DNA from 2 places in the Martelella sp. FLE1502 genome. Region 2 is predicted to be linked to the other one. Evidence: predicted binding sites of a transcription regulator. Region 2 holds the regulator's gene; the other holds the start of a gene.
The links. Region 2 encodes LexA, which represses DNA repair genes until DNA is damaged. Its sites were predicted from a motif close to TGTTCNNNNTGTGTTCNG; they were not measured.

Region 1 (3,387 bases), on a different contig from region 2:
CCTCTCCCCCGAAATACCGCTTGCCGACGAACTCACCTTCGCGGTGCTGCCGGAAAAGCTGCATTTCTACGACCACGCCACCGGGAAACGGCTTTCGCACGCCTGAGCGACGCCCGCGATTGCCAAGGGGCGGCGCGATGACTAAATATCGTGTCGCCGCAAACCAACCGGGACACGCATTTCATGGCCGCAATCAAGAACGTCGCCGTCCAGATGGACCATATCTCCACCGTCAAGATCGGCGGCGATTCGACCTTTGCCATGAGCCTCGAGGCACAGAACCGGGGCTACAATCTGTTCCACTATACGCCCGATCGCCTCAGCCTGCGCGACGGCAAGGTGTTTGCGACCGTCGAGCCGATGACGCTGCGCGACAAGGAAGGCGATCACTACACGCTGGGTGCCGCGGAGCGGATCGACCTCTCGACCATGGATGTGGTGCTGCTCAGGCAGGACCCGCCATTCGATATGGCCTATATCACCTCCACGCACCTGCTGGAGCGCATCCATCCGAAGACGCTGGTGGTCAATGATCCGGCCTGGGTGCGCAATTCGCCGGAGAAGATCTTCGTCACCGAGTTCGCCGACCTGATGCCACCGACGCTGATCACAAAGGACGAAAACGAAATCAAGCGCTTCCGCGAGGAAATGGGCGACATCATCCTGAAGCCGCTTTACGGCAATGGCGGCGCGGGCGTGTTCCATTCCACCCGCGACGACCGCAATTTCACCTCGCTGCTGGAAATGTTCGCGCAGATGTTCCGCGAACCCTATATCGCCCAGGCCTATCTGCCGGCCGTGCGCAAGGGCGACAAGCGCATCATCCTCGTCGATGGCGAATTCGCCGGGGCGATCAACCGCGTGCCGGCCGAAACCGACAGCCGCTCCAACATGCATGTCGGCGGCCGCGCCGAGGCGGCGGGGTTGACCGAACGCGAGAAGGAAATCTGCGCCCGCATCGGCCCTGCACTCAGGGAACGCGGGTTCATTCTGGTCGGCATCGACGTGATCGGCGACTATATGACCGAAATCAACGTCACCTCCCCCACCGGCATCCGCGAGGTCAAGAAATTCGGCGGCGCGGATATCGCCAGCCTGATGTGGGATGCGATCGAGAAGAAGCGCCTATGAGCGCTGCGCGACCAGCGCTTCCTGCGTGAGGCGGGCGCGGATTTCGTTCTTCTGGGCGTCGATCATGCCCGAGATCAGGAACAGATCGACGATCCACCATAGCGCCCAGATGCCAAGCAGAAAAAAGCCGACGATGAAGACGACGGTCAGGCCGCCGATGACGTTGAGCAGAAGCATGGCAAGGCCCGACCCCATGCGGCCGAGATAAAACCGGTGGATGCCGGCCCAGCCCAGGAAAAACCACAGCAGATAGGCAGCCGCCGGCGATTTGGCGCTGTTGGTCACGTGCTGCTCGATCAATATCCGCTCTTCGGTCGTCAGTCCCATGGCACCCTCTCTGCTTTCGACCCGAGGTTTACTGCGGCGCTGGCGATCTGTCTATCCCGTTGAACACGAAGGAGAAATAAAAGTTCTCTTTTTGTTCTTGAATGTAAGGGCGAGTTATGGAATCCTTGCAACCTGAAGACACAGGAAAGCGGGCGGGATGGCCATGGTTTCACGCGTTCACACGGTTGCGTTTCAGGGGATCGAGGGCGTTCCGGTCGATGTACAGGTCATGGTCGCGCCCGGCAAAATCGGCATGCAGATCGTCGGCCTGCCGGACAAGGCGGTGGCGGAAAGCCGGGAACGGGTGCAGGCCGCGCTGCATGCCACGGGCTTGGCACTTCCGCCGAAGCGGGTGACGGTCAACCTCGCGCCGGCCGACCTGCCGAAAGAGGGCTCGCATTTCGACCTTGCGATCGCGCTCGGGCTGATGGCGGCGCTCGGGGCGGTGCCAGCCGATGGGCTCTCCGGCTACATGGTGATCGGCGAACTGAATCTTGACGGCACGATCGCGGCGGTTGCCGGCGCACTGCCGGCCGCCATCGCCGCCAACGCGCTCGACAAGGGCCTGATCTGCCCGGCCGATTGCGGCCCGGAAGCCGCCTGGGCCAGTGCTGATATCGACATTCTCGCGCCCAAGAGCCTGATCGGCATCGCCAATCATTTCAAGGGCACGCAGGTGCTATCCCGCCCGCACCCAGCCGTGCGCGCGGCGCCGCATGATCTGCCGGACCTTGCGGATATCAAGGGACAGGAAAGCGCCAAGCGCGCGCTCGAAGTGGCGGCCGCCGGCGGGCACAACCTGCTGATGGTCGGCCCTCCGGGAGCGGGGAAATCCATGCTTGCCGCGCGCCTTCCCTCCATCCTGCCGCCGCTTCTGCCGCAGGAACTGCTCGACATGTCGATGGTCCACTCGATCGCGGGCAAGCTTGCCGGCGGCCGCTTGTCGGACCGCCGGCCCTTCCGCGCGCCGCATCACTCGGCCAGCATGGCCTCGCTGGTGGGCGGCGGCATCAAGGCGCGACCGGGCGAAGCCTCGCTTGCCCATCACGGTGTTCTGTTCCTCGACGAATTCCCGGAATTCACACCACAGGTGCTTGATGCGCTGCGCCAGCCGCTCGAGACCGGCGAATGCGTGATCGCCCGCGCCAACCACCGCGTCTCCTACCCCGCCGCCTTCCAGCTCGTCGCCGCGATGAACCCCTGCCGCTGCGGCATGGCGGGCGAGCCCGGCCATTCCTGCGCGCGCGGCCCGCGCTGCGCCGCCGATTATCAGGCCCGCATTTCCGGCCCGCTGATGGACCGGATCGATATCCGCATCGATGTGCCCGCCGTCAGCGCGATCGACCTGATCGGTGCAAAATCGACCGGCGAAGCCAGCAGCGCGGTGGCGCGCAGGGTGGAACGCGCCCGCAATGCCCAGCGCGAACGCTTTGCCAGGCTCGATGAGAAGGCGGTCACGGTCAACGCCCGCTGCGCGGCAAACCTGATCGAGAAACTCGCGGAACCCGATGCCGCGGGGCTTGCGCTGTTGCGCGAGGCGGCCGAGAAAATGCGGTTTTCCGCCCGCGGCTATCACCGCGTCCTCAAGGTCGCCCGCACGATCGCCGACCTCGACGGCAAGGCCCAGGTTGGCCGCATGCATATCGGCGAGGCCATCGCCTATCGAGTCGCAACGGCGGAGCGGACCGGCGCGGCGGCCTGATACGCCACCGCCCGGCGGCGGCCGCAGCGGCATCGCTCGTGGCGCGACGAGACCGAAACGCTACCTTTCGGCTCCCGGCTCCCGGCTCCCGGCTCCCGGCTCAAGAAGCATTCTCCCTACCCCGCCTCTGCGCCAACCATTTTCCCCGGCCTCCCGCACGGGACTAGGCTTGTGGCAACGCAGCCCGCGAAGGAGATTTTCATGTCGGACGCAACATCGAAGCTGGG
Region 2 (3,387 bases):
ATGGCGCTCGCCGCCGGCATTTTCTTCTCAAGCCTCAGGCTGCTGCTGGCGCTGTCGCCACGTGCGGCCGAGGCGGTTTCGACCAAGAAGATCGCAGCGGCCGCGGCGATCGCGGCGGCGCTGTTCTATCTGCTGATATCGGGCATGCAGGTGTCCGCCGAACGGGCCTTCATCATGCTGGCCGTCATGCTGGCGGCGGCGATCTTCGATCGTCCGGCGATCAGCCTGCGCAATGTCGCGCTTGCAGCGCTGGTGATTCTGGTCGTGACGCCCGCCGAAGTGGTGGGGCCGGGCATGCAGATGTCCTTTGCCGCCACGCTGGCGCTGATCGCGGGCTATGGCGCATGGCAGCGCCGGCCCGCTCAAGGATTTCGCCAAAGCCGCGGGCCGCTCCGCTGGCTCTGGATCGCAGCCTCCGGTATCGTGCTCACCGCGCTGATCGGCGGCTTGTCGACGACGCCGTTCGCCATCCATCATTTTTCCCGTATCGCGGGCTACGGGCTGCTTGGCAATCTGCTCGCCATGCCGGTGGTCACCTTCGTTGTCATGCCGGCCGGGCTTTTATCGCTCATCGCCATGCCGCTCAATCTTCACGCGCCGTTTCTGATCGTCATGGGCTGGGGGCTTGATTGGGTGATGCAGGCGGCGACTTGGGTCGATAGCCTTGGCGGCGCGTTTACCACAGGCCGCGCGCCGGAGGGGGTTCTGCTGCTGTTTCTCGCCGGCTTCCTGCCGCTCGTGTTGTTGCGCACGCGTCTGCGTCTCCTCGGTGTGATCCCGATAGCGGTTTCCTTCGCGCTGATCTCATGGCCGCGCGAGCCTCCGCCGCCGCAAATCCTGGTGGCTGGCGATGGCGATCTCGTGGCGATCGTCACCGGTAATGTCGCGGCTCTCACCACGAAGCGGCCGCCATCCTTCGTGTTCGAGCAATGGGAAACGGCACTCACACTCGCGGAGACGCTGCCGCCTGTGGAGGAAAGCGCGCTGGTGCTGAATGAGGAAGATCGTTTCGCGCGGCTCGAAGCAACGGATATGGCGAGCGCCGCGCGGGCGCTCAGCGAAACGATCACCGAATCCGCCCGGACGCCCGGCACCTTCCGCTGCAAGAAGGATGCATGGTGCTATGCGACCTTGATGGGCCTCAGAATCATGACGGTCGACCGGCCGGCTTTTGCCGGCCTTGCCTGCGACAATGCCGATATCGTCGTCAGCCGTTACCGCCCCGGATTCCAGACCTGCCGTTCCGGCGCATACCTCGTCACGCCAGCAATGCGCCGCCAGCACGGCGCCTTTCAATTCACGCTCCCGCCGGCGGCTGGTCGAAATATGGACGACGGCGACATACGGCGCTCGGTCGCGGAGCCGGGCAGGGGCAGCGAACCCGATCAGCAGGCAGGCAACGCCAATCCGTTGCCGGGAGGCATCGCGGATGCGAAAGCGCAACCGCCCCCGCCAGTGCTCGTAAAACCATCCTGCGGCCCGATGACGATCTCAGTCAGCACATCGGTCAGAGCACTGACCCGCCCGTGGAACAGGCACCGGCTTTATGACTGGCGCTCCGGCGAATATCTGCCGGTGATCGCGGTTCCGCAGACGCTCACCTTCAGTGGTAACGGCGGATCAGGCCGACCAGCTTGCCCTGCACCTTGACCTGGTTTGCCGAAAAGATACGGGTCTCGTAGGCCGGATTGGCCGCTTCCAGCGCGATCGAGGCGCCCTTGCGGCGGAACCGCTTCAGGGTCGCTTCCTCGTCATTGACGAGCGCCACGACGATATCGCCGGGCGAGGCGGTGGCGATATTGCGGATGATCACCGTGTCGCCGTCGAAAATTCCGGCCTCGATCATCGAATCGCCCTGCACCTCCAGCGCATAATGTTCGCCCGCGCCCAGCATTTCAGCCGGCACGGTGATCTGATGGGTGTTTTCCTGGATTGCGGAGATCGGCACACCGGCGGCGATCCGGCCCATGACTGGAATGCCCGCCGAGCCGCCGTCATTGGCGCTGGCCGGCGCCTTCGGCTCTTCCTGTTTCTTGCCGAGCGAGCCCTCGATCACGCTTGGCGAGAAACCCCGGCGCGGCTGCTGGCCGATCGCGCTGTCCGGCATGCGCAGGATTTCGAGCGCCCGGGCGCGGTTGGGAAGCCGGCGGATGAAGCCGCGTTCCTCCAGCGCGGTGATCAGCCGGTGTATGCCGGATTTCGACGCGAGGTCCAGCGCCTCCTTCATTTCATCGAAGGACGGCGGAATGCCGGTCTCTTTCATCCGTTCATGAATGAAATACAGCAATTCCTGTTGTTTGCGTGTCAGCATTTCCTGCCCCTGGCCCTTCGAAACAAATCCAGAACGAATATACATGTTCTCACTGTGTTCCGCAAGCCCGGGGAAGTCCCGGCAATCAAGGGGTTTCGCGCCGCCGGTGCGGGGCGGGACACGAATCGACAAACCGCGAGGTCGGTTTCACTCTTCCCAGCGTTTCTTCCTTCTGGGCGCCAGCGGCTTCAGCGGGTGGAGCGCATAGGATGTCGGTTTTCCCAGTGCGGTGGCGACCACGCGATAGGCGCGGCGGTAGTTGAACAGACCGCCGATGAAGAACAGGACGCTGCCGACCAGATATTGCCACGCCAGGAAACCGTCCAGCAGGGTTTCGTCGCGCTCGCTGGCAAGCGTCCAGAGATAGGGGATGGAGGCGACGGCAAAGAGCGCCGAGCCGACCACGAAGGTCAGGGCCGTCAGGTTCATCATCTGCAGGGTGACGAGATCGTCGGCCTGGACGATCTGGATGACGTTGATGACCGCGCCGACCACGAACAAGACGCTGCCGATGATGAAACACCACGCGCCGGCCTTGGGAAGGTCGACGGACGACAGAAAGAAAACGCTGCCAACCACGAACAGCGCGGTTCCAAAGACATAGGTCCAGGCCGCCCAGGCTTCCAGCCTGTCCCACAGCGTTTCCGGGTCCTTGCGCTGCCTGGCGTAGACGAAGACCTCGATCAGGTCATGGCCAGTCACGAGCAGATAGATCAGCGAGCCGAAGAAGAATATCCAGGCGCCAAGATCGGCATAGGATGAAAGCGCCGGAAAGAAGCAGATGCTGCCGAAAATGAAGATCAGCCCGCCGGCCTGATAGGCGATCGCGTTGATCGTCTCCCAGCGGAAATTCTTTCGCTTAGCCGGCGTATCGGCAATCACGTCATGAAGACGCGGTCGATTGACGAACATATGCGGCATGCGGTCCCTCGAGATTGATACGCCTGGCGCTTGGCCGCGTTTTAACGAAGCGGGGAAGGAAAATCAAAACCGGCTGAAAAACAAAATGGTGAGAGCGCAGGGGTTCGAACCCTGGACCTACTGATTAAAAGTCAGTTGCTCTACCGGCTGAGCTA

Region 1: a site for LexA is predicted at 1,540-1,557, ahead of V6767_RS04440 (YifB family Mg chelatase-like AAA ATPase). Genes of this name have one in related genera too.

What each region holds. Positions count from the first base shown of each region.
Region 1 is NZ_JBAKFQ010000003.1:254,148-257,534, reverse strand. It holds gene V6767_RS04455 (sn-glycerol-3-phosphate import ATP-binding protein UgpC) at 1-106, shown strand, start outside; gene gshB (glutathione synthase) at 184-1,131, shown strand; gene V6767_RS04445 (TM2 domain-containing protein) at 1,126-1,458, opposite strand; gene V6767_RS04440 (YifB family Mg chelatase-like AAA ATPase) at 1,622-3,160, shown strand; gene V6767_RS04435 (DUF2793 domain-containing protein) at 3,362-3,387, shown strand, end outside.
Region 2 is NZ_JBAKFQ010000014.1:84,950-88,336, forward strand. It holds gene V6767_RS13540 (ComEC/Rec2 family competence protein) at 1-1,650, shown strand, start outside; gene lexA (transcriptional repressor LexA) at 1,604-2,311, opposite strand; gene V6767_RS13550 (YrhK family protein) at 2,459-3,232, opposite strand; tRNA gene V6767_RS13555 (tRNA-Lys) at 3,319-3,387, opposite strand, start outside.